Regions from separate parts of the Halomonas sp. ND22Bw genome, predicted to be linked through region 1. Evidence: riboswitches for the same ligand, from Rfam matches in the RefSeq annotation. Region 1 holds a riboswitch; each other region holds the start of a gene.
The links. A riboswitch is a leader RNA that binds a small molecule or an ion and turns the genes downstream of it on or off. The one in region 1 is predicted to bind thiamine pyrophosphate.

Region 1 (9,898 bases):
CTACCTGCCTCTGTGGCTCGGCGCCGGGGTGGCGCTGCCCGGCGCCGCCGAGCTCGGCTGGCAGGGCGCCAGCGGCTTCGACGCCGAAGCCGCGCTGGCCGCCATCGAACGCTACCGGCCGCACAGTCTGATCCTGGTGCCCCAGCAGCTCCAGGCACTGGTGGACGCCGCCCCGACCGCACCCGAGGGGCTGCGGCTGGTGGCGGTGGGCGGCGCCCGGGTCGCCGCGCCGCTGCTCGAGCGCGCCCTGGCCGCCGGCTGGCCGGTGGCGGAGGGCTACGGCCTCTCCGAGTGCGCCTCGGTGGTGTGTCTCAACCGGCCCGGCGAGACGCCCCACGGCGTCGGCCGCCCGCTGCCCCACGCCCGGGTGCGCCTGAGCGCCGACGGCGAGGTCGAGGTGAGCGGCGCCACCATGCTCGGCTATCTGGGCGAGCCGCCGGTCGCCGGCTGGCACGCCACCGGCGACCTCGGCCGCCGGGAGGGCGATGGCCTGGTGCTGGAAGGCCGCCGCCGCGAGGTCTTCATCACCGCCTATGGGCGCAACGTCGATCCCCAGTGGGTCGAGGGCGTGCTCGCCACCCGGCCGGGCATCGGCCAGGCCCTGGTCCACGGCGAGGCCCTGGCCCACAACCGGGCGCTGATCGTGCCCGCCGCCGTGGGCCTGTCCGACGCGGCCATCGACGCCGAGATCAAGGCCGCCAACGCCACCCTGCCGGACTACGCCCGGGTGAGCGAATGGCGCCGCTGCGCGCCCTTCACCCCGCACAACGACCAGCTGACGGCCAACGGCCGCCTGCGCCGCGCGGCCATCCTGGCCGCCTACCGGGACTGGCTGACCCGCCCCGGCGCGGACGACACCACGACCGACGCATCTGCCCGCCCCATCACGACCGACCCATCACGACCACCGAGGAGTGACTTCATGAGTGCCTATCAACGCCTGCAGGACGCCACCCGCGCCGAGCGCGAATGGCTGCTCGACACGCCCATGATGACCCGCGCCATGCAGGGCGAGATCGGGCGCGACGAGTACCTGGCCTTCCTCGGCCAGGCCTACCACCACGTGCGCTTCACGGTGCCGCTGATGATGGCCTGCGGCGCCCGCCTGCCCGACCGGCTGGGCTGGCTGCGCGGCGCCCTGGTGGAGTACGTCGAGGAGGAATACGGCCACGAGCAGTGGATCCTCGACGACATCCGCGCCGCCGGCGGCGACCCCGAGGCGGCGGCCGCCGCCACGCCCGACCCGGCCACGACGCTGATGGTGGCCTACGTGCGCGACCGGATCGAGCACGGCAATCCGGTGGCCTTCTTCGGCATGGTCCAGGTGCTCGAGGGCACCAGCACCGCGGTGGCCACCCGCGCCGCCGAACAGCTCCAGGCGAGCCTCGGGCTGCCCGACGACGCCGTGCGCTACCTGAGCTCCCACGGCAGCCTCGATATCGGCCACCTGGCCTTCTTCGAGACGCTGATCGACCGCCTGGAGGAAGACGATCTGAACGCGGTGATCGAGGGCGCGCGCATGGTCTATCGCCTCTACGGCGCCATGTTCCGGGGCATCACCGCCCGCTGCACGGGGGGCGAAGCCGCCCGGGAGCTGACCGATGCGCTGGTCTGAACCGCACTATCTCACCCAGGGCTGGCCCGGCCAGCGGGTGCTGATCACCGGCGCCAGCGGCGGCATCGGCCAGGCGCTGGTCGACGAGCTTGCCGCGGCCGGCGCCCAGCTGCTGGTCACCGGGCGCGACGCCGAGGTCCTGGAGCGGCTGTGCCGACGGCATCCCGGCCAGATCACGGCCCAGCCCGCCGACCTCACCCGCGCCGAGGATCGCGCCCGGCTGGTGGCCGTCGCCGAGCGGCTGGAATGCACCATGCTGATCAACGCCGCCGGCGCCAACCGCGCCGAGCTGTTCCAGGACAGCGACGACGAGGCCATCGAGCGCCTGGTGGCGATCAACCTGACCGCGACCCTGCAGCTGACCCGCGCCATGCTGCCGCCGCTGTGCCGCGCCGAACAGGGCCTGGTGGTCAACCTGGGCTCGGCCTTCGGCCATATCGGCTACCCCGGCCAGGCCACCTACTGCGCCACCAAGTTCGCGCTCTACGGCTTCACCCAGGCGCTGCGCCGGGAGCTCGCGGATTCGCCGATCGCGGTGCACTACATCGCCCCGAGGGCCACCCGCACCGCCATGAACGCCCCGGCCATGGAGGAGATGAACCGGGCGCTGGGCAACGCCATGGACGATCCGGAGACGGTGGCCGTCCAGATCCGCCGCGCCATCGAACGCGGTCGCAAGGAGACCCGCCTGGGCCGCGCCGAACCGATCTTCGCGCGGCTCAACGCCCTGTGGCCGGGGCTGATCGATCGCGCCCTGCGCCGCCAGCTGCCCACCATCCGCCGCTTCATCGCCCCGCCACCCTGAGCCGCCAGGGTCGACAGGCGCGGCCTCCGAGGCGAGTATCGGCATGACCGGAGCACCGACAAGGAAGGCCCATGCGCATACTGCTGGTGGAAGACGATCCCAGCCTGGCGTCGGGCATTCGCCTGGCGCTGAAACCCGAGCACTACACCGTCGACATCCTCGGCGACGGCATCGAGGCCCTCAACGCCCTGCGCGACGAGGAGCCCTTCGATGCCGTCATCCTCGACCTGGGCCTGCCCCGGCTCGACGGCATCGACCTGCTCACGCGGCTGCGCCGCGGCGGCCATCGCGTGCCGGTGCTGGTGCTGACCGCCCGCGACGGCATCGAGCAGCGCATCCAGGGCCTGGATGCCGGGGCCGACGACTACCTGACCAAACCCTTCGAGGTCGACGAGCTCAAGGCACGGCTGCGCGCCCTGCTGCGCCGCAGCCAGGGCCTGGTCAGCAGCGAGCTGCGCCACCGCGGCGTGGTGCTCGACCCGGAGAACCGCCGCGTCACCTACCAGGGCCAGCCGGTCACGCTGTCGCGCCGCGAGTTCACCCTGCTGCAGGAATTCCTCAGCCACCCCGGCCACGCCTTCACCCGCGACACCCTGGCCCGCCTGCTCTACGGCTGGGACGAGGACGTGGAGAGCAACGCCATCGAGGTCCACGTTCACCACCTGCGCAGGAAGCTGGCCCCGGAGCTGATCCGCACCCTGCGCGGCATCGGCTACATCATGGACAAGGCCCCGGCGGACGAGGCCCCCGGGAACAGGATCCCATGAGCTCCATCCGCCGCCGCACCCTGGGCATCGCGCTGCTGGTGGTCGCGCTGTGCATGCTGGCGATCGGCGTGACCAGCTATCGCGACGCCGCCCGCGAAGTGGCGGCGCTATTCGACGCCCGCCTGGCCCAGCAGGCCCGGCTGATGGAAGGCCTGGTGCGCACGCCGCTGCCCGAGGCCCGGCGCGAGGCGCTGCTGGCGAGCCTCGACGACGCCCTGCGCCGCAACACGCCGGGCACCGACGGCGGCCACCGCTACGAAGGCGAGGTGGCCTTCCAGGTCTGGCGCGACGAGCTGCTGCTGCTGCGCTCCGCCGGCGCGCCGACCGCGCCGTTCACCGAGCGTCGTGCCGGCTACGGCGACGCGACCCTGGACGGACGCGAGTGGCGCGTCTTCGTCCTCGGCGACGACGACCTGCGGGTGCTGGTCGGCGAGCGCGGCGACGTGCGCGGCGAGCTGGTCCGGGGCATCGCCCTGCGCACCCTGGTACCGGACCTCGTGGGCCTGCCGGCACTGGCGGTGCTGCTGTGGTGGGCGATCGGCTGGGGGCTGCGGCCGCTGTCACGGCTGGCCGCCCAGATCGAAGCCCGCGACCCCCAGCGCCTGAACCCGCTGCCCGACGACCCACTGCCCCGCGAGCTGGCCACCATCGTCGGCGCCCTCAACGGCCTGCTGGCGCGGATCCGCACCCTGCGGGCCCGCGAGAAACGCTTCATCGCCGATGCCGCCCACGAGCTGCGCACCCCGCTGACGGTGCTCGACCTGCACGCCCAGAACGCCCTGGCCACCGAGGATCCGGCGGATCGGCGCGAGGCGCTGACCCTGTTGCGCGACGGCCTGGCCCGCGCCACCCGGCTGGTCGGCCAGCTGCTGACCCTGGCACGCCTGGACCCGGAGCAGGAAGGCGCCCCGGATCAGCGCATCGACCTGCTGCACGAGGTGCGCGAGTCGCTGGCCGAGCTGATGCCGCTGGCCACCGACCACGACCAGAGCCTGCACCTGGAGGCCGACGAGGGGGCCGACTGGGCGCTGACCACCGAGCCCGGCGCCGTCACCACCCTGATCAAGAACCTGGTCGGCAACGCCATCCGTCACTCCCCCGCCGGCAGCCGCATCGACGTGGCACTGACGGCGGAAGAGCGAGCGCTGGTGCTGCGGGTGGACGACAGCGGGCCCGGCATCCCCGAGGACGGCCGCCAGCAGGCGCTGGCGCGCTTCCACCGCGGCGGTGCGGGGGCCGGGGCCGGCCTCGGGCTGTCCATCGTCGACCGTCTGGTACAGCGCCACGGCGGCCGCCTGACGCTGGGCGACGCCCCCGGTGGCGGGCTGCGCGTGAGCGTGCGGCTGCCCCGCGCCTGACACGGCATCGTCATGTCGCTCCCTTAGCGTTGGTGTAAGCCGACTTTAAGCCAACGCCGTTACGGTGGTGGGCTGGATCGCCCAACGACAACCGGAAAGGAGACATCGACATGCACGCCATGCCCCCGACCTCTCTCGACGCCGCCCTGCGCCGCCCCCTGTGGCTGGCCCTGGGCGGCGTGCTGCTGCTCGTCGTCGAATGGCTGATCAGCCCCTGGGGCGTGGGCAGCCTGCCACTGGCGCTGGTCGCCCTGGCCGCCGGCGCCGCCTTGCTGCTTCGCCCCCTGAACGCGGCGCTGCGCCTCGAACCCGAGGAGGAAGGCAACGGCATGACCGCCGATCTCCAGACCGTCTCCCAGGCCAGCCTGCTGACCCTGGCCGTGCTCCAGCTGGCCGCCTGAGGCGACGCCCGCCGGCTTTACATGCTCCGGGCGAAGAGGGATAGTGAGGCCCGACGACAGGGGCGCCGGGGCGATGATCCGCCGCGGCTGAGAGGCACCCTCACCACCTGACCCGGATAATGCCGGCGGAGGGAGTCGTGCCGGCTCCCTGCGCGGCCGCGCCTCCCGTCGCCAGGAGGCCCGATGCATTCCCTCGATCCCGCGCCGCATCTGGCGCGCGTGCGCCGCACCACCCCGCTGGTTCACAACATCACCAACCACGTGGCGATGAACTTCATGGCCAACGCGCTGCTGGCGCTGGGCGCCTCGCCCGCCATGGTCCACGCCCGCGAGGAAGCCGCCGAGTTCGCCGGCCTGGCCACCGCCCTGACGCTGAACATCGGCACCCTCTCGCCCCACTGGCTCGACGCCATGGACGCCGCCGCCCGCGCCGCCAATGACGCCGGCACGCCCTGGGTGCTCGACCCGGTGGCGGTGGGCGCCACCCGCTTTCGTCGCCAGGCCGGCGCCCGGCTGCTGGCGCTGGGGCCGACCGCGATCCGCGGCAACGCCTCGGAGATCTTGGCGCTGGCCCGACAGGGCGGCGGCGGGCGCGGCGTGGACAGCACCGACAGCGCCGACAGCGCCGAGCGCGCCGCCGTGGCGCTGGCCCGCGAGCATGCCACCGTGGTGGCGGTCACCGGCGAGGTCGACCTGGTCACCGACGGCCGACGCCTGGCGCGGGTCTCCGGCGGCCATGCGCTGATGCCTCGCGTCACCACCATGGGCTGCGCCCTGACCGGCGTGGTCGGCGCCTTCCTGGCCGGCGCCGAGGACCCGTTCGCGGCCACCGTGGCGGCGCTGACCGCCTACGCCGCGGCCGGGGAGCTCGCCGCCGAGACCGCCGCCGGCCCCGGCAGCTTCGCCGTGGCCTTCCTCGACGCCCTCTACGGCCTCGCCCCCGACACCCTCGCCACGCCGCTGGCCGACCGTATCCACCTGGAGCTCACCGATGCGCCTTGATCTGTCCCTCTACCTGGTCACCGACCCCGAGCTGTGCGCCGACCACGGCGTGGAGCAGACCGTGCGGGACGCGGTACGCGGCGGCGTCAGCCTCGTCCAGCTGCGCGACAAGCACGCCGCCGACGCCGAGCTGATCCCGCTGGCCCGGCGCCTGAAGGCCGCCCTGGCCGGCAGCGGCGTGCCGTTGATCATCAACGACCGCCTCGAGGTCGCGCTGGCCAGTCGGGCCGACGGCCTGCACATCGGCCAGGACGACGGCGAGGTCGCCGATGCCCGTGCCGCGCTGGGCCCGGACGCCATCCTCGGCCTCTCGGTGCAGACCCACGAACAGCTGGCACGGCTGGACGCCGGGCGCCTCGACTACCTGGGCCTCGGCCCGGTGTTCGCCACGGCCACCAAGCAGGACCATGCCGCGCCGCTGGGCTTCGGAGGCCTCGCCGCGCTGGCCGCCGCCAGCCCGCTGCCCACGGTGGCGATCGGCGGGCTCAAGGTCGAGCACGTCGAGGCGGTACGCCATGCCGGCGCCGATGGCCTGGCGGTGGTCTCGGCGATCTGTGGCACCCCGGACCCGGAGGCCGCCGCCCGCGCCTTCCCGCCCTTCCACCGCTGACGCCTGGACGGCCATCCCCGAACGCAGGCGGCCCCGCGCGAAAGAGCGCGGGGCCGCCGGGTCGCCGATGCGACCTGCGTCACAGGGAAGGCCGCCGGTTCAGCGCGACGCGCCGCTCCTGATAGGCGATGGCCAGGCCGCTGGCGATGATCAGGCTGCCGCCGGCGAACACCCAGGGATCCGGCATCTCGCCCCAGAAGCCCCAGCCCAGCAGGGTCGCCCACAGCAGCGCCGTGTAGTCGAAGGGCGCGGCGATGGCCGCCGGGGCGTAGCGAAAGGCCTGGGTGATCCCCACCATGGCGCCGACGCCGAGCACCCCGGCGGCCAGGAAGCCCAGCCAGTGCAGCGGCGCCGGCGTCTGCCACACCCAGGGCAGGGTCAGGGAGGCCGCCAGGCAGGGCACCAGGGTGGTATAGAAGACCATGGCCCACAGCTGCTCGCCCTCGCCGTAGCGGCGCGCCGTGATCATGGTCAGGGCATAGAACAGCGCCGCGGCGACCACCACCAGCATGGCGGGCTGGAAACCGGCCGCCCCGGGCCGCACCACCACCAGCACCCCGACGAAGCCGAGCAGCGTGGCCAGCCAGGTCGGACGGTCGACCCGCTCGCCGAGCAAGGGCACCGACAGCAGCGTCACGAACAGCGGCGCGGCGAAGGCGATCGCCGTGGCGGTGGCCAGCGGCAGCAGCACCAGCCCCCACATGAAGGTGATCATGGTGGCGGTGAAGATCAGGCCGCGCAGCAGGTGCACGCCCGGACGCCGCGTGCCGAGGGTGCGCAGGCCGCCGCTGAAGCGCGCGATCAGCACGATCAGCGGCAGCGACACCAGGGTGCGGAAGAAGATGATCTGCAGCGGCGAATGCACCGCGCCCAGCCACTTGGTGAGGGCATCGCCCAGGGCCAGGCACAGCACGCCGCCGCACATGAACAGGATGCCTTTCAGAGAGGGAGCCATGCAGCGCCTCCGTGCGCGCGTCGAGGGAGGGGAAACGACACCGCCCCGACGGCCTGACCGTCGGGGCGGTGAGAGGGGCCGGAACCGAGGGTCAGAGCGAGGCCTGGACCACCATGCAGTCCATGCCCTGGGACTGGAGACGCTGGCAGGCGCTGCGGGCCTGGCGCTCGCCCAGATCGACCAGCCGCGCCCGGTAGACGCCGGCTTGCGCCACCCAGGGCACGTCGACCCGGGCGTCATCCAGCTCCGCGGCCAGGCGGGCCGCGGCGCGGTCGGCCAGGCGACGAGCGTGATCGGCGTCGCTGAAGGCGCCGACCTGCACGCCCCAGCCGCCGGTCCGCTCGTCGCGGTCGATCAGCGCGGTCAGCGGATCCGCCTCCGCCGCACCGCCGACGGCCGCGTCGGCGCTCGGCGCCGAGGCCACGATCGCCTCGTCCGGCGAGGGGGCGGCGACCTCCTGCACCACCGGCCCCGGCGCGGCGGCGCGGCTCGGCTCGCTGGCCGCCGGCGTCGAGGCCGGCTCGGGCGCCCGGGCGGATACCGTCGCGGCCGGTGCCGGCGCCGCGCTGTCGAGGCTCGCCAGCATCTGTCCGGCCGGCGGCAGCGTGCGGCCCGGCAGCGGCATCAGCCGCTCGTCGGCGATCTCGGTGCGGGCCAGCCAGCCGTGACCGTCGGCCAGGGCGGCACGGGCGAAGCCGCGATTCAGCAGGTCGGCCATGTGTTCGTCGCGGGAGGCGGCGGTGAAACCGCCCATCACCACCGAGAGCATGCGCCGGCCGTCGTGTACCGCCGAGGTGGCGACGTTGAAGCCGGAGGCGCGGATGAAGCCGGTCTTGAGGCCGTCGGCGCCCGGGTAGTTGGCCAGCAGGCGATTGTGGCCGCGGTAGGTGTTGCCGCGCCAGGTGAAGTCCTGCAGCGAGAAGTAGTGGTAGTACTGGGGGAAATCGAGCATCAGCCGACGGGCCAGCACCGCCATGTCGCGGGCGGTGGTGACCTGGGCATCGTCCGGCAGGCCGGAGGCGTTGCGGAAGGTGGTGTGGCGCATGCCGAGCTCGCGGGCGCGCTCGGTCATCATCCGCGCGAAGTGGCGCTCGCTGCCGCCCAGCGCCTCGGCGACGACCACCGCCACGTCGTTGGCCGAGCGCACCACCAGCGACTCGATGGCGGTCTCCACCGGGATGCTGTCGCCCGGCTTGAGGTATAGCTTGGTGGCCGGCATGGCCGCCGCCGCCCGCGACACCGGCAGCGGCTGCCCCAGGCTCATGCTGCGCCCCTCGATGGCCTCGAACAGCATGTAGAGGGTCATCATCTTGGTCAACGAGGCCGGATAGCGCGGCGCATCGGCGTTCTCGGCGTAGAGGATCTCGTGGGAGTCGGCGTCGATGACGATGCCCGCATAGCGGGGATTCTCGGCCTGGGCGAGCGGTGCCAGCAGCACGCTGGCCATGACGAGGGCGGCGAGCAGACTCACTCGCCAGCCGGAAATCGGAGTCGGCAGCATCGGTGTTCCCCTGAAGAATGACGCGCTTTATGAGTGCATTATGACCCAGGGGCCTGCCCTGTACAGGGCGAAACGCGGCCCGAGGCGCCATTTCCACTTTTCATTGTCGGACATCCAGCCTCGTTCTTGAGCGCGTCGATGTCCACCTCGTCGATCTGCGCCGGCGCCAGGAAGCGCTCGGCGTAGTCGCGCCACACCCCGCTGTCGAGCAGCAGGGCGAAGACGTCGGGATCCAGGTGGCCGTCGCGGGCCATGGCGGCCAGGATCGACAGCGAGCGCGACAGCGTCAGACCCGGCTTGTAGGGCCGGTCGGCGGCGGTCAGCGCCTCGAACACGTCGGCCACCGCCATGATGCGCTCCTCGAGGCTGGCCTCGGCCAGCACCAGCCGACGCGGATAGCCTCGACCGTCCATGCGTTCGTGGTGGTTGCCGGCGATGGTCGGCACCCGCCGCAGATGGGCCGGCCAGGGCAGCGACTCGAGCATCATGATGGTCTGGACGATGTGCTCCTGGATGCGGAAACGCTCGACGTCGTTGAGCGTGCCGCGGGCCACCCGCAGGTTGTAGAGCTCGCCCTGGTCGCCGGCCACCTCGGGCGGCTGCATGGCGAAGCCCCAGCGGTTGCGCGGATCGTCCTCGGCCACCGGCGGCGGCGCAACGACCCAGTCGAGGCGGTCCCGGGGGCGATCGGCCAGCAGCCGCTCCTCCGCGGGGGGCGGGGCTTCGGGCTCGCGCGCCAGTCGTGCGGCCTCCTCCTCGGACACGCCGAGCCGGTCGTCGAAATGGCGCCACCAGCGCCAGTCGGCGATCGCCTCGAGCCGCGCCAGGCGAGTCTCGTCGAGCGCCTCGCCGCCGCGGTTGAGCTCGGCCACCAGCCGGAAGGC
Region 2 (9,898 bases), on a different contig from region 1:
GATTCTCGGCCAGTGTGGCGCCGGTCACGGTCAGGCAGTCGCCATGCAAGAGCCCCGCCTCGAGCAGGGTCTTCATCAGCGGCTGGATGCCGCCGATCTCGACCAGCTCGCTCATCATGTACTGGCCGCTGGGGCGCAGGTCGGCGAGCACCGGCACCCGCTTGCCGATCGCCGTGAAGTCGTCGAGGGTGATCGACACGCCGATGGCGTCGGCCATGGCGATCAGGTGCAGCACCGCATTGGTGGAGCCGCCCAGGGCGATCACCACGGTGATGGCGTTCTCGAAGGCCTCGCGGGTCATGATGTCCGAGGGCGTGATGTCGCGCTCGAGCAGGGCCAGCACCGCCTCTCCCGCCGCCCGGCTGTCGTCGCGCTTGGTCTGGGACACGGCGTTCTGCGCCGAGCTGCCGGGCAGGCTCATGCCCAGTGCCTCGATGGCCGAGGCCATGGTGTTGGCGGTGTACATGCCGCCGCAGGCGCCGGGCCCGGGAATCGCCGTTTCCTCGATCCGCTTGACGTCGATGAGGTCGAGATCGCCGCGGCTGTGGGCGCCCATGGCCTCGAACACCGAGACGATGTCGGTGTGCCCCTCGCCGGGCAGGATGGTGCCGCCGTAGACGAAGACGCTGGGCCGGTCGAGCCGCGCCAGGCCGATCAGGCAGCCGGGCATGTTCTTGTCACAGCCGCCGATGGCCACCAGGCCATCGAAGCCCTCGCAGCCGGCCACCGTCTCGATGGAATCGGCGATCACCTCCCGCGACACCAGCGAATACTTCATGCCCTCGGTGCCGTTGGCGATGCCGTCGGAGATGGTGATGGTGTTGAAGATCACGCCCTTGCCGCCGGCCGCATCCGCCCCGGCGCTGGCCTGCTCGGCCAGCTCGCCGATATGGCTGTTGCAGGGCGTGACGCGGCTCCAGGTGGACGCAATGCCCACCTGGGGCTTGGTGAAGTCGGCGTCGTTGAAGCCCACCGCGCGCAGCATGGCGCGGCTGGCCGACTTGCCGACGCCGTCCACCACCGGGGCGGAATGGCGGCGGCGGGGATCCTGTGGCGTGTCACTCATGGCGCGGCTCCTCCGTCAGGTCGGGATGACCTTCAGAGGGTGGCCGTCATCCGCCGGCCTGGCAACCGTTCAGGCCGTGCGCCGCACCGCGGCCGGGCGCCACCAGGCCACCAGCAGCGCCACCGCGCTGGAGGCCACGAGCGCGCCGAGGAAGGGTGGCAGGGTCGGCACCCCACCGGGGAAGCTCGCCGCCAGCAGGCCGTCGAGGGCACTGCCCGAGGCGACCCAGCCCGGCAGCACCGCACCGGCCAGCCCGGCGAGGCCGCCGGCCAGCGCCGCCACGGCGCTCATCCGCGCCCACAGCCCCAGCAACACCGGCACCACGATGGCCGCGCACAGCAGATCGGCGATCAGGAACAGTCGCAGCACCGAAAGCCCCTGAAGGGCGATCGCCACCACCGGCACCATCAGCGCCACGGTGACCCACCGCGACGCCCTGAGCGACAGGCCGCGACGGCCGCTGCCGGCCACCACCAGCGAGGCGATGCCGTTCTGCAGGGTGTCGACGCTGGAGGCCACCAGCGTCACCGCCAGCACCAGCGCCGGCAGCGCCAGCCAGCCCGGCGCCTCGGCGAGCAGCGCGAAGAACGGGATCGGCGGCTCGCCCAGCGACACGCCGGCCATGGCGGCCAGCATGCCGAGGCCGCCGACCACCGCCACCACCAGCACGGTGATGCCGCCGCCCAGCCAGGCGCCGCGCCCCAGCGCCCGGTCGTCCCGGGCCGCCCACACCCGCTGCCAGTAGCCCTGGTGGAAGAGGTTGGCCGCGGTCACCGCGATCACCAGCGTCAACGCCACGGACAGCGCATCGCCGGCGGGAATCGACGGCAGCGCGGCCTCGGCCGGCAGCTCGGGCAGCCGGGCCAGCGCCACGCCGCCCACCACCAGCAGCAGGGCCAGCAGCAGCCAGGCCTGCCAGCGATCGGTGGCCAGGCTCGCGCGCAGCCCGCCCAGCGCGGTGTAGAGCAGGGTCGCCACCGCCACGCCGACCACCACCAGCGCCACCGGCACGTCCGACAGCAGCCCGGTGATGGCGCCGATGGCAGTCAGCTCGGCGGCCAGGAAGCAGCCCATGTACAGCACCGAGACCAGCGCCACCCAGCGGCGGATGCCGGCGCCGAAGCAGGCCTCGGCGTACTCGCCGATGCTGCGCCCCTGCGGCAGGCGACGGCGGATGGCCGGGCCGAAGGCGCCGAGCACGAGAAACGGCAGCGCCGAGCCGATGGCATAGCCGGCCAGGCCCAGCGGGCCGACGAAGGCGCCGATCTCGGGCGGCGCGAAGAGGATCCAGGCGCCCATGCCGGAGGCCAGGAAGGAGAGCCCCAGGGTCGGGGCCGACTGGGAGTTGCGGGCGGTGACGTAGTCGTCGAGCGGGCCGTCGGCCCGGCGGGCACGCAGGCCCAGAACGGTGAAACACAGAAGCGCCGCGCCAAGCACGGCTGACGTCAGATAAGGCATGTCGCACTTCCTCCGCCGGTGTGAACCGGATCAGGTTCCAGGGTCAGCGACGCACGCTCTCTCAGCCCCGCCGATGCCGGCGGGACTCCCCTGGCGACAGTGAATGGATTGTAGTGGCGATCCTCAAGACAGGGCCAACATGGCCGATATCCGGATTGCCACGCCAGCATGACACATCCTTCCCGCCATTCGAACAACCAGCCCGGACCCCGCCATGCCGTTTACCGAAGCCAAGGAACACGCCCCCGGTTGCCTGCACCGGATCTTCGCCGAGCCCTACGCCGCCTTCGACAACGGCGTCCCCGAGCGCCAGCTGCACCTGCGCATCGCCCTCCAGGCGCTGCTGGAGGCGCCGATGCGCGAAGGGCGACTGACGCTCAGGGTGATCCACGGCTGGGAGAACGGCGGCTGCGCCCCCGAAGACCTGCGACATGGCGACCATGCGCTGGGCATGACGGCCGACCTGCGTGCGATCGCCGAGCGCTACCAGCAGGCGCTGGACCGTCTCGCCCCACTGCCGGGCGAGGCCGACAGCCTGCTCGCCGAGCCGCTGGCCGGTGCCATCGCCAGCGCCGAGGCCGACGGCCTCGAGGTCGACTCAGAGACTCGAGACAACCCGGCCCGCTGGCCGGCGTTTCCCCGCGGTCTGTCGCTCTATACCTTCTTCAAGGTCTATCACCGCCTGACCTACGGCGAGGACGAGGCCTACCGCTCGATCCGCTGCAATACGCCCGAGGGCAGCCGCGAGATCCACGAATTCCATCTGGAGGAAGGCGAATTCGCCATCGTTCGCCCCGCCGACGACGAACCCGGCGAGTGCGTGCTGGTGCTGCACGTGGGCCAGCTGGAACCGCTGAGCGAGCTGCTGGAGATGGCCCATATCCGCCCCTAGGCGATACCGTAGCGGGGCCTCAGGAGAATGCAGAAGCTTCCATGGAAGGGTCAGGATCGCCGGAGGCGTCATTGATCTTTAGCGCTTCGGAGGTGACCAGCGGCCCCCTACTCACCGCTGCCGTTCAAGGCAACAGCAGCTTGGCGGTGAGGTTGAGGGTGTCCGAGGCGCTCACCCCCTCGTCGTAGAAGTTGTGCTCATAGCTGGCCGTGAACTGCACCGGATACTCCTGAATCCTCACCAGCTTGTTGAGCGCAACGCCCAGGGGCAGGCTCACCCAATCATGCTGCTCCCAGTCATAGGTGATCGACATGTCGGAGGCCCCCGCCGACCAGCCATTCCCGAGGCTGTAGTTCACGATCGGCTGCACGATCGAGATATTCACGTCGCGGTAGTCGTCGTCTCCCGCCACCGTGAACACGTTCTGATTGAACAGCCCCCATATCCCCGAGGGTTGGCTGGCCACGAAGCCCACGGCGGGACCGAGCCCCCATTTCTCGGCGCTCAGGCCGTCTTCCCCGGTCGGCAACAGCGCGACCGCACCAACGCCGAATCGCCCCCATGAGCGGTCGAAGGTCACCAGGTCGAAGAGGGTCATGTCGGACCAGCCGCTCGAGTCATTCGGCGAGTCGGTCACGTAAGGCGCGGTGAGTCGGAAGATGTTGCTGGAGTCGCCCAGCGAGAACGGAATGGCGGCGCGGAACTGCATGCGGTTTCCGTCCTCGTCGTCGAGGTTGTGGTACCGGTAGGTGTAGAAGTCCTGCAGCTGGAAGGCCATGACGGAGGCCGTCGGATCGTTGGCTTCCGAGCCCAGGCCATCTTGCTGAGCGCTGGCGATCCCCGGGGAAAACATGGCAAAGAAGGTGGCGATCATCAGTGCATTTCGTGCAAGCATCCGTGACTCCCTGGGCTACGGTTTTCCTTCCCCACGCCCGGATAGGCATGCCCACAGCAGGCAGGCGCGTTTCATGTCCGCAGACGTGGCACCCGTGATGCCCCACGGATGGCCCGCAGGCGCACCTGCAGAGCCAAAGCCGAAGGAAACTCGCGAGGGGGGAAATCTCCCCCGGCCCCAGCAACGCTTACTGCCGCGAGACCCTGATGCGCACGGGGTCACCCGCCTCGCCGGCGAAGGGATCAACGTGCTCCGTACTGGTGAACAGCAGCTCGCCGTCGTGAACGATCCGTGCCCGCAGTCCGTAAGTCATGCGCTCGTCGATGGCCTGAGGGTCATAGACAAGCCGGAACGGATAGGGAGGCTGGGCGCCCTCGACGGTGTAGGTGTAGTCGGTGAGCACGGTGGCGGGTGCATCCGCGCGCGACTGATCCTCGAGGGTCACGATGACCTCGGCTCCCGGTGGCAGCGCCATGCGCTCGCGATACCACACCTCGCCGCTGATGACCCGCATCAGGGAGTTGTCCGGCTGCTGCATCGACGACTCTCCCGTCCTCTGTGGCTGACTGCATGCCGCCAGCAACAGGACGAGAGTGCCAATCATCCAGGGGCCGATCACTGCCGCGATTCCGTTTTTCGATCTCATTGATGACTCCTTCATGTACCAGGGCGAGGAAAAGACCCGACACCGCTGGCCGCGTCAGCCCGAACAGGCTCGTGACGCCAAGGCGGCTTCATTCCAGTTCGATACCACCTCAAGGTAGCAAGGTTTCGGCGTCCCGGTAGGGCGAGCGGGGAAACCGGCATGACACGGATCATGGAATCCCTCGCCGGCGCAGAACCGGCGCCCGGTCAACACGCGCCCAACCACGACGGCCCCGCCTCTCCCGAGGCAGGGCCGTCGATGACCGCCGAGCGGGATGGGATCAGCTCAGCGAGATGGTGCTGTTGATGCCGCCGGAGACGTTTTCCGGCTCGAACCAGCGGGCGGTGACGGTCTTGGTCTGGGTCCAGAAGCCGATCGCCTGCTTACCGTTGGGCCCGAGGTCGCCGAGCTTGGAGGCCCGCGAGCCGGTGAAGCTGAAGTAGGCCACCGGCACCGGAATCGGCACGTTGATGCCCACCTGGCCGACGTCGATCTCGGTCTCGAAGCGGCGAGCCACCCAGCCGGAGTTGGTGAAGATCGAGGTGCCGTTGCCGTTGGGATTGGCGTTGATGAAGTCGATCGCCTCGTCGAGGGTCTCGGCGCTCACCACGCACAGCACCGGGCCGAAGATCTCCTCGCGGTAGATGGTCATCTCGGCGGTCACGTCGGCGAACAGGGTCGGGCCGACGAAGTTGCCCTCCGGATAGCCCTCCACCTGACAGCCGCGGCCGTCGATCAGCAGCCGGGCGCCCTCCTGCTCGCCGGCAGCGATCAGGTCCTCCACCCGCGCCTTGGCGGCCGGCGACACCAGCGGGCCGAGGTCGGCGTCACGCTGGGTGCCGGGGCCGACCTTCATGTGGCGGGCGCCCTCGACCAGCTCGTCCAGCCAGTCGCGGGCCTCGCCCACCAGCACCACCACCGAGTTGGCCATGCAGCGCTGGCCGGCGGCGCCGAAGGCCGAGCCCAGCAGGTTGTTGATGGCCTGGCTGCGGTTGGCGTCGGGCATCACCACGCAGTGGTTCTTGGCCCCCATCATCGCCTGGGCGCGCTTGCCGGCCTCGGCGGCACGGCGATAGAGCTGGGTGCCGACGTGGGTCGAGCCGATGAACGACATCGCCTTGATGTCCGGGTGGTCGCAGAGGCGGTTGGCCACGTCCGGGCCGCCGTGCACCACGTTGAGCACCCCGGCCGGCACGCCGGCCTCGTGGGCCAGCTCGACCAGCCGCATGGTCGAGCTCGGGTCCTGCTCGGAGGGCTTGAGCACGAAGGTGTTCCCGGTGGCGATGGCCAGCGGGAACATGAAGCACGGCAGCATGATCGGGAAGTTGAAGGCAGTGATCCCGGCGCCCACGCCCAGCGGCTGATTGAGGGTGTAGACGTCGACCTCGGTGGCGGCGTTCTCGGCCAGCTCGCCGAGCTGCAGCGAGGTGATCGAGCAGGCGTGCTCCACCACCTCGAGCCCGCGGCCCACCTCGCCGGCGGCATCCGGCAGGGTCTTGCCGTGCTCCTCGGTGATCAGCGCGGCCAGCTCCTCGGTGTGCTCGCGGATCAGCGCCTGCAGCTTCAGCATGATGCGCTGACGCTTGGCCAGCGGCGTGCGGCGCCACTCGAAGAAGGCGGCCCTGGCGCTGGCCACGGCGCGATCGACTTCCTCCAGGGTGCAGAACGGCACCCGGGCGACCACCTCCTGGGTGGCCGGATTGAGTACGTCGCGCCATTCCTGGCTCTGCGAGGTGACGGCCTGGCCATCGATATACAGCGGGATCTCTCTGACGGACATCTAGCGGCTCCTTTGGCGGCCCCGGGGAGAGGCTCCCTGCCCTCCCCCGGGTTCGCGGTTTGTGATTGTTATCCGATGTTCGGCCCCGTTAATGCATCGACGGGGCCGGATCGAGAACAGCGAAACGCTCATGCGGGGCTCATGATTACCGAGCCATCGAGTGTAGGGAGGCCGCGAATCGCCAAGCAACCAGGGGGCGACCAATGGACGACGGTCGGCCATGCCGAACGTGGCCGGCCTCGTATCGTCAAAGGACGATAAAGGTTTGCTATCAACTTGTTCAGGAAAGAAAAATGGCAGTCGCCCCAGTCATCACTAAGCTATGTGAAAGAGGCTAGAGGCCCGCTTGGATGCACCGGATTCCCGGCATTCGACAACAAGGGCGGCGACGTGACCTCTATCGATACTGGAGCACACGACCACGCGATGAAGGAGTACGAGATGGGTGACGCAACACAGCAAGGCGGCGCGGGCAAGTGCCCGGTCATGCACGGCGGCATGACCGAAACCGGCACCTCGGTCATGGACTGGTGGCCCAATGCCCTCAACCTCGACATCCTCCACCAGCACGACCGCAAGACCGACCCGATGGGCGACGACTTCGACTATCGCCAGGAAGTCCGCAAGCTCGACTTCGAGGCGCTGAAGAAGGACATGCACGCCCTGATGACCGACAGTCAGGCGTGGTGGCCGGCCGACTGGGGCCACTACGGCGGCCTGATGATCCGCATGGCCTGGCACGCCGCCGGCTCCTACCGCATCGCCGACGGCCGAGGCGGCGGCGGCACCGGCAACCAGCGCTTCGCCCCGCTCAACAGCTGGCCGGACAACGGCAACCTCGACAAGGCACGGCGCCTGCTGTGGCCGCTCAAGAAGAAGTACGGCAACAAGGTCAGCTGGGCCGACCTGTTCATCCTCGCCGGCAACGTCGCCTACGAGTCCATGGGCTTCAAGACCTTCGGCTTCTCCTTCGGTCGCGAGGACATCTGGCATCCCGAGAAGGACGTCTACTGGGGCGCCGAGAAGGAATGGCTGGCCCCCTCCGATGAGCGCTACGGCGACGTCGACAAGCCCGACACCATGGAGAACCCGCTGGCCGCGGTGCAGATGGGCCTGATCTACGTGAACCCCGAGGGGGTCAATGGCCAGCCCGACCCGCTGAAGACCGCCGAACAGGTTCGCGAGACTTTCTCCCGCATGGCCATGAACGACGAGGAAACCGCGGCGCTGACCGCCGGCGGCCACACCGTCGGCAAGACCCACGGCAACGGCGATGCCGACGCCCTGGGGCCGGAGCCGGAAGCCGCGGACGTCGAGGCCCAGGGTTTCGGCTGGCTCAACCCGAACCAGCAGGGCAAGGCCACCAACGCCGTCACCTCCGGCCTCGAGGGCGCCTGGACCAAGAACCCCACCCAGTTCGACATGGGCTACTTCGACATGCTGTTCGGGCATGAGTGGGAGGTCACCAAGAGCCCCGCCGGCGCCAACCAGTGGGAGCCCGTCGACATCAAGGAGGAGGACAAGCCGGTCGATCCCACCGACCCGTCCGTCCGCCACAACCCGATGATGACCGACGCCGACATGGCGATGAAGATGGATCCGACCTACCGGGCCATCTGCGAGAAGTTCATGAAGGATCCGGAATACTTCAAGGACTGCTTCGCCCGCGCCTGGTTCAAGCTGACCCACCGCGACATGGGCCCGAAGACCCGCTACATCGGCCCGGAAGTGCCGGACGAGGACCTGATCTGGCAGGACCCGGTACCGGCCGGCAACATCAACTATTCGGTCGAGGCCGCCAAGCAGAAGATCGCCGAAAGCGACCTGTCCATCGGCGAGATGGTCGCCACCGCCTGGGACAGCGCCCGCACCTACCGCGGCTCCGACATGCGCGGCGGCGCCAACGGCGCGCACATCCGCCTGGCGCCACAGAAGGACTGGCCGGGCAACGAGCCCGAGCGCCTGAACAAGGTGTTGAAGGTCTACGAGGGCATCGCCGCCGAGACCGGCGCCAGCCTGGCCGACCTCATCGTGCTGGGCGGCAGCGTCGGCATCGAGCGGGCGGCCCGTGCGGCCGGCCACGACATCCTGGTGCCGTTCTCGCCGGGCCGCGGCGATGCCAGCGCCGAGATGACCGACGCCGACTCCTTCGAACCGCTGGAGCCGGTGGCCGACGGCTTCCGTAACTGGCTGAAGCAGGACTATGTGGTCAAGCCCGAGGAGCTGCTGCTCGACCGCGCTCAGCTGATGGGCCTCACCGCCCCCGAAATGACCGTGCTGATGGGCGGCATGCGCATGCTGGGCACCAACCACGGCGGCAGCAAGCACGGCGTGTTCACCGACCGCGAGGGTCAGCTGAGCAACGACTTCTTCGTCAACCTGACCGACATGGCCAACCACTGGAAGCCCGCCGGCAAGGGCCTCTACGAGATCCGCGACCGCAAGAGCGACCAGGTGAAGTGGACCGCCACCCGCATCGACCTGGTGTTCGGCTCCAACGCCATCCTGCGCTCCTACGCGGAGGTCTACGCCCAGGACGACAACGAGGCCAAGTTCGTGAAGGACTTCGTGGCCGCCTGGACCAAGGTCATGAACGCCGACCGCTTCGATCTCGAACTGGGCTGATCGCCCACCCGACGGCCGCCGCACCCCGCGGCGGTCCCCGACGACATCGCGCCGGCCCTCGTGGCCGGCGCGCTTCGTCGTGGGCGCCCGCTGTCTTGCTCGGCCGCTATCCGGGCGTATCGACCGTCTCTCATCGATTAGACGGCATCGCCGTATCCGCCTAGGCTAGCCTCTCTATCGTGCCGCCGCCCAGGAGCCCCCATGTCGTCCGTTCTCGGTGTCGTTCTGCCCATCTTCGGCCTGATCCTGGCGGGCTACCTGTGCCGCCGCACCGGCCGGCTGGGCGAGACCGCCGCCGCCGAGCTCAACCGCTTCGTGGTCTGGCTGTGCCTGCCGGCGCTGCTGTTTCGCACCACGGCCACCGCCCGCTGGGAGGAGATCTGGCATCCGGGCTTCATCGCCGCCGTGACCCTGCCGACGCTGCTGCTGTTCGCGGTCACCGTGGGCTACCGCCTGCGCGGCCGGCGCCGGCTGGTCGACGCCAGCATCGACGGCCTCGGCGCCGCCTACGCCAACACCGGCTACGTGGGCATTCC
Region 3 (9,898 bases), on a different contig from region 1:
GGGTCCGCGCCGCGTCTCGTGCCCTTCATGGCGTCGAACCAGGTGATGTTGATCTCGTAGGGCGAGTCCTCGCCATCGTCCTTGGTGCGCATGCTGACGAAGCCGCCGAAGCGGTGCATCAGCTCGAGCAGCGCCTCGACCTCGTGGTGGGGCAGCCAGCCCTCCAGCGGGCGCACGCCGATGCCGTCGTGGCTGGCGGTGAAGTTGAGGAAGCTGCAGCCCGGGGGCAGTGCGGGCAGGCTGCGCAGCCAGGCCGCCAGGGTGCCGGCCTCGCCACTGGTGAAGGTGTGCAGCAGCAGCGGCGGCAGCGGAAACTGATAGACCAGATGCGCCTCGTCCGGCGGCGTGCCGTCCTTTTCGAGCCTCTCAAGACCGAAGTAGCTGATGTTCTCGCGGTGCGGCACGTTGGTCTCGGTGAGGATCAGCGTGCCCGGCGCCACGTGATCGGCGATGGCGCGCAGCAGCCGCACGACCTCGTGGGTCTCCGGCAGGTGGATGCAGGAGGTGCCGACCTCCTTCCACAGGTAGGCGATGGCATCCAGTCGGATCACTCGCGCGCCCTGGCAGAGGTAGAACAGCAGGATACCGACGAACTCCAGCAGCACGTCGGGGTTGGCGAAGTTCAGGTCGATCTGATCCTCGGAGAAGGTCGCCCACAGGTGACGGGGCCCGCGGCGGGTCGGCACCTTGACCAGCAGCGGCGAGCTGCGCGGTCGTACCACCGCCGAGAGGTCGGTCTCGGGATCCATCTCGATGAAGTAGTCGCGGCCGGGCTGGTTGCCGCCGAGATAGTCGGCGAACCACAGCGATTCCCGTGAGACGTGGTTGAGCACCAGGTCGACCCCCAGATCGAAGCGACGGGAAAGGCGGCGGACCTGGGGCCAGTCGCCGAGTTTGGGATCGACCTCGCGGTAGTGGATGACCGAGAAGCCATCGTCGCTGCTCCAGGGGAAGAAGGGTAGCAGGTGCACGCCGCTGAAGGTCTCTCCGAGGCGGCCGGCGACGAAGTCGTCGAGGACGTCGAGCGGTGGCTGCTCGCCGTCGACCAGGCTGTCGCCATAGGCGATCAGCCACTGGTCGCGTTCACTCCACAGCGGCCGGGCGGGCGGTGCCTCACCATCCGGGGGCGTCATGGGGGCCTGATGCGCCAGCAGGGTGAACAGCCGGCGCAGCACCTCGTCGGCGCGGGGGCCGTAGAGCATCGTCAGGTGGCGATGGGCGCGCTCATGGAAGGCCTCGGCGCCAAGTGGCGTCGAAAGGGAAGGTGCCGGCATGGCGATCGCCTCTCGTTGGGGGTTTCCTTAAGCATGCAGGCCGCGTGCCAGCTGTCCATGCTGACGGTGTCGTGCCCGGCATCATCACCGCTTGAGTCTATAGCGGCTAGAGGCTATAGGCTGATGCCATGTTCCGATGTCGGGCTCCCGAGGAGGTCAGGATGGCGCAAGACGCCGCAAAGGATGCACACCAGCGACACCAGTGGCGCGTGGACGGCATGGACTGTCCGAGCTGTGCCGGCAAGATCCGCGGCGCGCTGGAGCGTCTGGATGGCGTGGGTGACGTGCAGGTCTCGGTCATGCAGGGCTCGCTGGCCCTCGATCTGGATACCGGCCGCACGGCGCCCGAGGACGTGGAGTCGCTGGTCGAACGGCTGGGCTATGGCGTTCGGCGACAGTCGGCGCAGGACGATGCCGAGGCGCCTTCGGGCGCCGGCTGCTGTGCCGGTCGCGATCATGCCGATCATTTCCGTCGGGGTGATGACGCCTCGCCCCGGCGCTGGCATGCCACCGCCAAGGGGCGCCAGGTGCTGGCCACCGGGGCGGCGCTCGGCGTGGCCACGCTGCTGCGCTTCACCGTCGGAACGGAGGTGGCCCACTGGGCTTTCCTGGCGGCCTGCCTGATCGGACTGGCGCCGGTCGCTCGCCGTGCGGTGAGTGCGGCGCGGCTCGGCATGCCGTTCACCATCGAGATGCTGATGACCCTCGCCGCCGGTGGCGCGCTGATCATCGGCGCCGCCGAGGAGGCGGCCATGGTGGTGCTGCTGTTCGCGATCGGCGAGATCCTCGAGAGCGTGGCCACCGACCGGGCCCGCTCGGGCATCCGTGCGCTGTCCGACCTGGTGCCCAGGGAAGCGAGGCGCGAGGCCGCCGACGGCGAGATCCACACCGTGGAGGCGTCTCGGCTGGCGGTCGGACAGGTGGTGGTGGTGCGGCCGGGTGACCGGATCCCCGCCGATGCCACCATTCTCGAAGGCCGCTCGTCGATCGACGAGTCGCCGGTGACCGGCGAGTCGGTGCCGCGGGCTCGAGGCGAGGGTGACGAGGTCTTCGCCGGCTCGATCAATCACGATGCGGTGCTGCGGCTGCGGGTGTCCCGGCCGCAGCAGGACAACACCATCGCGCGCATCATCCGGCTGGTGGAAGAGGCTCAGGAGGCGCGGGCGCCCACCGAGCGCTTCATCGACCGCTTCAGCCGTGTCTATATGCCGGCGGTGGTCGGCCTGGCGGTGCTGGTGGCCGTGGTGCCGCCGCTGGCGTTGGGCGGCGACTGGGGCGAGTGGACCTATCGCGCCCTGGCGCTGCTGCTGATCGGATGCCCCTGCGCGCTGGTGATCTCGGTGCCGGCGTCGATCGCCTCGTCGCTGTCCAGCGGCGCCCGGCACGGGCTGTTGCTCAAGGGCGGCGCGGTGATGGAAGCCGCGGCCCGCACCGAGGCGGTGGCCTTCGACAAGACCGGCACCCTGACCGAGGGACGGCCGCGAGTGACCGACGTGGTGCCGGCAGGCGTCGACGTCGCCGCGCAAGACGTGCTCGCCCTGGCGGCGAGCCTCGAGCGAGACGCCAGCCATCCGCTGGCGCGGGCGGTGCTCGAGCACGCGGCCTCGCTCGGCGTCGGGCCCTCGATCGTCACCGAGGCGCGGGCGGTGCCCGGCCAGGGCGTCGAGGCGCTGATCGAGGGCCGTCGGGCCTTCGTCGGCGCGCCGCGCCACGCGGCCGAACGCGGCACGCTGGCCGAGGGCATGGCTGAGCGACTCGAGGCCCTCGAGGCCGAGGGCAAGACGGTGATCGTGGCGGTCGAGGACGGCGTGGCGCTGGGGGCCATCGCTCTGCGCGACGAGCCGCGGCCCGATGCCGAGGCCGGCGTGCAGGCGCTGTCGGCGCTGGGCGTGCGCTCGGTGATGCTGACCGGCGACAACGATCGCACCGCCGCGGCCATCGCCGGGCGCCTCGGGATCGAGCGTCGCGCCGGGCTTATGCCGGAGGGCAAGGTCGAGGCGATCCGTGAGCTCGCCGGCCATGAGCGGACGATGATGATCGGTGACGGCATCAACGACGCTCCGGCGCTGGCCAGCGCCCAGGTGGGCGTGGCCATGGGCTCGGGCACCGACGTGGCGCTGGAGACCGCCGACGGCGCGCTGCTGCGCAACCGGGTGGGCGACGCGGCGGCACTGATCCGGCTGGCGCGGGCGACCATGGCCAACATCCGCCAGAACATCGCCATCGCCCTGGGGCTGAAGGGGCTGTTCCTGGTCACCACCGTGCTCGGCATCACCGGGCTGTGGCTGGCGATCCTGGCCGACACCGGCGCCACCGTGCTGGTCACGCTCAACGCCCTGCGGCTGCTGCGCTTCGCGCCGGGCGATCGTGACTCGACGCAAGACGACGTGGCGGTTGCCGCCTCGCCCGCGGCAAGCTGAACCAGACTGGCGGCCTACAAGAACGCCGCGCCGGCTGATTGCCGGCGCGGCGTTCTGCATCCAGGCGCGAGGTCAGACCTCCTTGTACAGCTCGGCGCCCTCTTGGCGGAACTTCTCGGCCTGCTCCTCCATGCCCTTCATCACAGCGTCCTGGTCGCCGTCGAGGCCCTTGTCCTTGGCGTAGTCGCGGACCTCCTGGCTGATCTTCATCGAGCAGAACTTGGGCCCGCACATGGAGCAGAAGTGCGCCACCTTGGCCGAGTCCTTGGGCAGGGTCTCGTCGTGGTATTCCCGGGCGGTGTCCGGGTCGAGGCCCAGGTTGAACTGGTCCTCCCAGCGGAACTCGAAGCGCGCCTTCGACAGGGCATTGTCACGGCGCTGGGCGGCCGGGTGACCCTTCGCGAGATCAGCAGCATGCGCGGCGATCTTGTAGGTGATGATGCCGGTCTTGACGTCGTCCTTGTTGGGCAGGCCCAGGTGCTCCTTGGGCGTCACGTAGCAGAGCATGGCGCAGCCGTACCAGCCGATCATCGCCGCCCCGATGCCGGAGGTGATGTGGTCGTAGCCCGGCGCGATATCGGTGGTCAGCGGCCCGAGGGTGTAGAAGGGCGCCTCGTCGCACTCGCGGAGCTGCTTGTCCATGTTCTCCTTGATCAGGTGCATGGGCACGTGGCCGGGGCCCTCGATCATCACCTGGACGTCGTGCTCCCAGGCGATGCGGGTCAGCTCGCCGAGTGTCTCGAGCTCGGCGAACTGGGCCTCGTCGTTGGCGTCGGCCACCGAACCCGGGCGCAGGCCGTCGCCCAGCGAGAAGGCGACGTCGTAGCGCTTGCAGATCTCGCAGATCTCCTCGAAGTGCTCGTAGAGAAAGCTTTCGCGGTGGTGGTAGAGGCACCACTTGGCCATGATCGAGCCGCCGCGGGAGACGATGCCGGTGGTGCGTCTGGCGGTGAGCGGCACGTAGCGCAGCAGCACGCCGGCGTGGATGGTGAAGTAGTCGACGCCTTGCTCGGCCTGCTCGATCAGGGTGTCGCGGAACACCTCCCAGGTCAGGTCCTCGGCCACGCCGTTGACCTTCTCCAGCGCCTGGTAGATCGGCACGGTGCCGATCGGCACCGGGGCGTTGCGGATGATCCACTCGCGGGTCTCGTGGATGTTCTCCCCGGTGGACAGGTCCATGATGGTGTCGGCGCCCCAGCGGATGCCCCAGGTCATCTTGTCGACCTCGTCCTCGATGGACGAGGTGACCGCCGAGTTGCCGAGGTTGCCGTTGATCTTCACCAGGAAGTTGCGGCCGATGATCATCGGCTCGGATTCCGGGTGGTTGATGTTGTTGGGGATGATGGCGCGACCCGCGGCCACCTCGTCGCGCACGAACTCAGGCGTGATCTCCTCGGGCAGGCGGGCGCCGAAGGCCTCGCCCGGATGCTGGTGGCCGAGGAGGCGCTCGACCTCCTCGCTGCCCATCGTCTGACGCTTCTGGTTTTCCCGAATGGCGATGAATTCCATCTCGGGGGTGATGATGCCCTGGCGCGCATAGTGCAGCTGGGTGACGTTCTTCCCTGCCTTGGCCCGGCGGGGCGTGCGGGTCAGCTCGAAGCGCAGCGGGGCGAGCATCGGGTCGTTGGCGCGGCGCCGGCCGTACTCCGAGGTCGGGCCGTCGAGGAACTCGGTGTCGTCGCGGGCCTCGATCCAGGCGCGGCGCAGCTCGGGCAGGCCGCGGCGCAGGTCGATGTTGGCCTCGGGGTCGGTGTAGGGGCCGGAAGTGTCGTAGACCAGCAGTGGCGGGTTTTCTTCATCTGCGCCGGAGGTCTTGGTCGGCGACAGGCCGATCTCGCGGAAGGGCACGCGGATATCGGGTCGTGAGCCCTCGACGAAGACCTTGCGCGAGCCCGGCAGCGGGGCCACGGCGGCGTCGTCGACGCGGGCGCTCTCGTTGAGGAAATGGGCGGTCTTGCTCATGGTCGTGCTCCCTTGGCTTGAATGGTTCGTCAGGGAGGACCGTCGGGGAGGACAGGGGCGGCCGGCGCCGAGGCGCCGCCGCGTGTCGCTTGATCCCTACGCTGGTCCTAGCCAGTTCAGGTTCAACGGGATCCATGCTTGGGCGCCTCGCGCCGCATGATCTCAGCCGTCTTCAACGGCACCCCGTCAAGCGTGGTGTGCCCGCTGTGGTGGCGGGCCTTATTGCATCATGTTGTCTGTTTGGTCCGGGCTCGCCGCAGAGCCGGGGAAGGCCGAAGAGGAGGTCCTACGCCAGGGATGGCGTCGGTAGCGTACAGGGAAGTATTCACAGCGCCTCCTCGGAGGCCTTCCCCGGCGATTCCTGTCTCAACGGCCAGCTTGCCGCTAAATCAGTCCGCGCGATCCAGGCCCATCTGCCAGAAGTCGATCTCCAGCCGGGTGGCGTCGCGGAACAGTCGCGCCAGCTGGTCGAAGCGCGCCGGCGTCACCTCACTGAGCCGCGCGTCCAGCCAGGCGATCTCGGCGTGCATCGCCTGCTGGAACTCGTCGCCCTGATACATGGCGATCCAGGCGTCATAGGGGTTGGCGTCGCCGCGCACGGTGAACGGCTGGGCCTGAAGCCAGTTGGCGATCTCGCCGTAGCCCACCAGGCAGGGGGCCAGCGCCACGCGCAGGTCGAGCAGGTCGCCGCGGCTGCCGGCGTCGAGCACGAAGCGGGTGTAGGCCAGGGTGGCGCGGGCCTCGGGCAGCGCCGCCAGGTCGTCCTCGCCGATGCCCCAGTCGCGGCAGAAGCCGCGGTGCAGGTCCAGCTCGACGTCGAGGATGGTCTTCAGGCCGTCGAAGGCCTGGCGTAGCTCGTCCAGGTCGCGGCTCTTGTAGGCGGCCAGGGCGTAGGCGCGGGCGAAGTGGATCAGGAACAGGTAGTCCTGCTGCAGGTAGTGGCGGAAGGAGTCCGCCTCGAGCGTGCCGGCGCCCAGGGCGCGGACGAAGTCGTGCTCGGTGTAGGCGCGCCAGTCGGCCTGGCAGGCGGCGGTGAGATCACTGAAGCGACGGCCCATCTTGCCTCCGATTCCGATGAGAGCGGATGCCGGGGGGGCGCACGGGCGTAGCGGAAGCGGGAAGGGAGAGCCGGGGCACAAGGAGGGCGCGCCGGCCCGCCGCCTGATTCCCTACGCCGGTTCACGTGCGGCGCGTGCCACACCCACCCGGATCAGGTTCCACGGGACCAGCGCTGGGTTCTGTCTCGAACGTCGTCGAGCGTGAACCTGCGCCATCTCAGCCGGTTCCACCGGCACCCCGTCAAGCGAATGGGCCGAGTCTAGCAGCTTGGCGGGCGACGAACACCCCTCTCATCCCCCTTGTCATCACTCCTGTCGTCATCCCGGACGCCGCGACGATCACTTGCCCTGGACGGCGCTCGCCTCGGCGCTCGACGTCCGCGCCCAGTCGCCGCCGAAGGACTGGATCGGCATCTCGCAGGGCCGCTCGGCCGGCGGTGCGGCGGGATCGCCGGCCGCCTCGAGATCCAGCGGCGCCGGCTCGGCCTCGAGCACCGCCGGCGGGGCGGTCTCGCCGGGCACCAGCAGCAGGCCGCGCCGGCGCAGGCCATGCCCGATCGTCAGGCTGCTGCTCCAGCGCACCAGCGGCGCGGCTAGCATCAGCCCTAGCCATACCGGCGTCAGCCACCAGAAGAAGGTCGGCGTGGCCCACCAGGTCACGCCCGCCCAGCAGAGGCCGACCAGGCTGCCCGGCCAGGTGTGACGCAGCGCCTCGCGCCAGGGCAGGGCGCGCCCCTCGCGCGACTGCGGGTTCCAGGCCACGGTGAGGCCGCTGAAGACCTCGATCACGAAGCGGCTGTGGAAGACCATCATCAGCGGCGCGATCAGCATCGCGAACAGCGCCTCCAGCAGGGCGCTGGCGACCAGCCTGCCGCGCCCGCCGTAGCGGGACGGCGCTCGGCACAGGGCCAGCACTACGCCCAGCAGCTTGGGCGTCAGCAGCATCGCCAGGGTGCCGCCGAGCAGCGGCATGATCAGGTTGGGTGGGGCGATCGGCCAGTCCGGGAACAGCTGGGCGTCGGAGGTGAAGAAGTTGGGCGCGATCAGGGCGCGCAGCAGGGCATCGGCGGTGCTGACCGCGAGGATCGCCAGCCAGATCAGCGACGACAGGTAGGCCAGAGCGCCGCACAGGAAGTGCACCCGGCTGACCATGTGCAGGCCGCCGGCGCCCAGCAGGCGCAGGTGCTGCAGGTTGCCCTGGACCCAGCGGCGGTCGCGCTTGGCGTAGTCGAGGATATGGCTCGGCATCTCCTCGAAGCTGCCGCCGAGGTCGGTGCGCATGCGCACCTCCCAGCCGGCGCGCCGCAGCAGCGCGGCCTCGACGAAGTCGTGGCTGAGGATGTCGCCGCCCAGCGGTGGGCGTCCGGGCAGCTCGGGCAGGCCGGCATGCCGGATGAAGGGCGCCACGCGCAGGATGGCGTTGTGGCCGAAGTAGTTGGCGGCGTCGGACTGCCAGAAGCTCAGCCCGGCGGCCAGCATCGGCGAGTAGACCGCCGCCGCGAACTGGTTGGCGCGCCCGAAGAGGCTGTCCTGGCGCACGGGAATCGGCACCGTCTGCAGCAGCCCGAGGCGCGGATTGGCCTCCATCTGGGCGATCAGCTCATGCACGGTATCGCCGCTCATCACGCTGTCGGCGTCGAGCACCAGCATGAAGTCGTAGCGCTGCCCCCAGCGTTGGCAGAAGTCGCCGAGGTTGCCGGCCTTGCGGCCGGCGTTGCTGTCGCGATGGCGGTAGTGCAGCCGGCAATGGCCGGACAGCCGCCGCTGCAGCGCCGCCATGACGGCCTTCTCCTCGGCCACCACGGCCTCGTCGGTGCTGTCGCTGAGCACGAAGGCCTCGATGTGCCGGCGCTCGGTGATCGGCGGCAGGTCCCGGCAGGTCGCCTCCAGACCCGCGGCGACCCGCTCGACGTCCTCGTTGTGGATCGGCATCACCAGGGCGGTGCGCGAGCGGGCGTCGTCGGGCGGCCGGGGCGAGCCGGCCAGGGCCAGGCTCAGCGGGTCGCGGCCGGCGAGGCTCAGGACGAAGCCGATCAGGCCGCTCCAGAAGGCCACGGCGATCCAGCCGAAGGTCACCGCGAACAGCGCCAGGACCGCCAGCTCCAGCGGGGTCAGGCCGCCGACGTGGAGGATGCGGAACATGGTCCACACGCCCAGGGCGGTGGTGGCGGCGATCAGCAGGGCGACGGCCCAGCGGCGGGTGCGGCGCCAGGGAATGGGCGCCGCGGCGTTGCGGGAATCAGCGGCGCTCATCGGGATACCAGACATAGTTCCAGGTTTCTGTCAGCGGCTCGCCGTGCAGGGTCAGGGCCAGGCGCATGTCGGCCGGTGTGCCGTCTTCCGGCGCGAGCCGGAAGCTGGCGCGCCAGGTGTCGTCGGGCAGGCGCTGGACGCGGGGTTCGATCAGCTCGCCGCTGGAGGTGGTCAGGCGCGGCTCCACCGTCTGGTCGGCCTCGAGGCCGTCGAGGGTGGGCCCCTGGAAGTCGACGATGAAGACGCGCTGGCTGGCGGGCGGCGGATCGTCCTGCCCCGGCGTGGCGCCCCAGCCCTGGCGCGAGCGCAGCACATGGGCGAGTCGCTGATCCGGCGGCGTGGCGCCGAGGGTGCTCAGCCGGTAGCGGAAGGTCCGCGACTGCCCGGCCTCGAGCGGTTGCTCGGGGATCCAGTAGGCGGTGATGTTGTCGTTGGCCTCGCTGTCGGAGGGGATCTCGACCAGCTCGACGCGGCCCTGGCCCCAGTCGCCCAGCGGCGTGACCCATTCGCTGGGGCGCGTCTCGTAGCGGGCCTCGGCGTCCAGGTAGGCCTCGAACCGGCGCGGCCGCTGGATCAGCCCGAAGCCCCGGGGCGAGGTGTCCTGCAGGCTCGACAGATGCAGCGTCTCGGGATTGCTCAGTGGGCGCCAGATGCGCTCGCCGTCGCCGGTCTGCATGGCCAGGCCGCTGGAGTCGTGTACCCGCGGGCGATAGTCGTCCGCCGGGTAGTCGCCGAGCCCGCCGTGCATGTACATGCTGGTCAGCGGCGCGATGCCGAGCTTGGCCACGACCTCGCGGGCGAACAGCCGCGCCTCGGTCTCGACCGTGGTCGGCTCGCCGGGAGCGATCTCGAAGCGGTAGGCGCCGGAGAGCGACGGGCTGTCGAGCAGGGCGTAGACCGTCAGATGCGTGTCCTCGGGGCCGGGCTCGAC

Region 2: linked by a shared signal. The riboswitch ahead of CVH10_RS07990 (sodium:solute symporter) and the one ahead of thiM (hydroxyethylthiazole kinase) in region 1 are both predicted to bind thiamine pyrophosphate.
Region 3: linked by a shared signal. The riboswitch ahead of thiC (phosphomethylpyrimidine synthase ThiC) and the one ahead of thiM (hydroxyethylthiazole kinase) in region 1 are both predicted to bind thiamine pyrophosphate.

The regions. Positions count from the first base shown of each region.
Region 1 is NZ_PXWD01000003.1:22,259-32,156, forward strand. Features, by position in the region: gene CVH10_RS27225 (AMP-binding protein) at 1-1,615, shown strand, start outside; gene CVH10_RS05225 (SDR family oxidoreductase) at 1,602-2,420, shown strand; gene CVH10_RS05230 (response regulator transcription factor) at 2,492-3,187, shown strand; gene CVH10_RS05235 (ATP-binding protein) at 3,184-4,545, shown strand; gene CVH10_RS05240 (hypothetical protein) at 4,656-4,946, shown strand; TPP riboswitch at 4,995-5,097, shown strand; gene thiM (hydroxyethylthiazole kinase) at 5,130-5,948, shown strand; gene thiE (thiamine phosphate synthase) at 5,938-6,558, shown strand; gene CVH10_RS05255 (DMT family transporter) at 6,638-7,513, opposite strand; gene CVH10_RS05260 (serine hydrolase) at 7,605-9,014, opposite strand; gene CVH10_RS05265 (HD domain-containing phosphohydrolase) at 9,053-9,898, opposite strand, start outside.
Region 2 is NZ_PXWD01000004.1:197,889-207,786, reverse strand. Features, by position in the region: gene ilvD (dihydroxy-acid dehydratase) at 1-1,066, opposite strand, end outside; gene CVH10_RS07990 (sodium:solute symporter) at 1,136-2,524, opposite strand; TPP riboswitch at 2,514-2,626, opposite strand; gene CVH10_RS07985 (hypothetical protein) at 2,739-3,416, shown strand; gene CVH10_RS07980 (hypothetical protein) at 3,541-4,290, opposite strand; gene CVH10_RS07975 (YbaY family lipoprotein) at 4,499-4,849, opposite strand; gene CVH10_RS25605 (hypothetical protein) at 4,905-5,075, shown strand; gene CVH10_RS07970 (CoA-acylating methylmalonate-semialdehyde dehydrogenase) at 5,238-6,737, opposite strand; gene katG (catalase/peroxidase HPI) at 7,179-9,362, shown strand; gene CVH10_RS07960 (AEC family transporter) at 9,564-9,898, shown strand, end outside.
Region 3 is NZ_PXWD01000005.1:172,369-182,266, reverse strand. Features, by position in the region: gene CVH10_RS09010 (sugar phosphorylase) at 1-1,274, opposite strand, end outside; gene CVH10_RS09005 (heavy metal translocating P-type ATPase) at 1,436-3,694, shown strand; gene thiC (phosphomethylpyrimidine synthase ThiC) at 3,767-5,656, opposite strand; TPP riboswitch at 5,733-5,852, opposite strand; gene tenA (thiaminase II) at 6,046-6,714, opposite strand; TPP riboswitch at 6,805-6,965, opposite strand; gene mdoH (glucans biosynthesis glucosyltransferase MdoH) at 7,054-8,967, opposite strand; gene CVH10_RS08985 (glucan biosynthesis protein) at 8,954-9,898, opposite strand, start outside.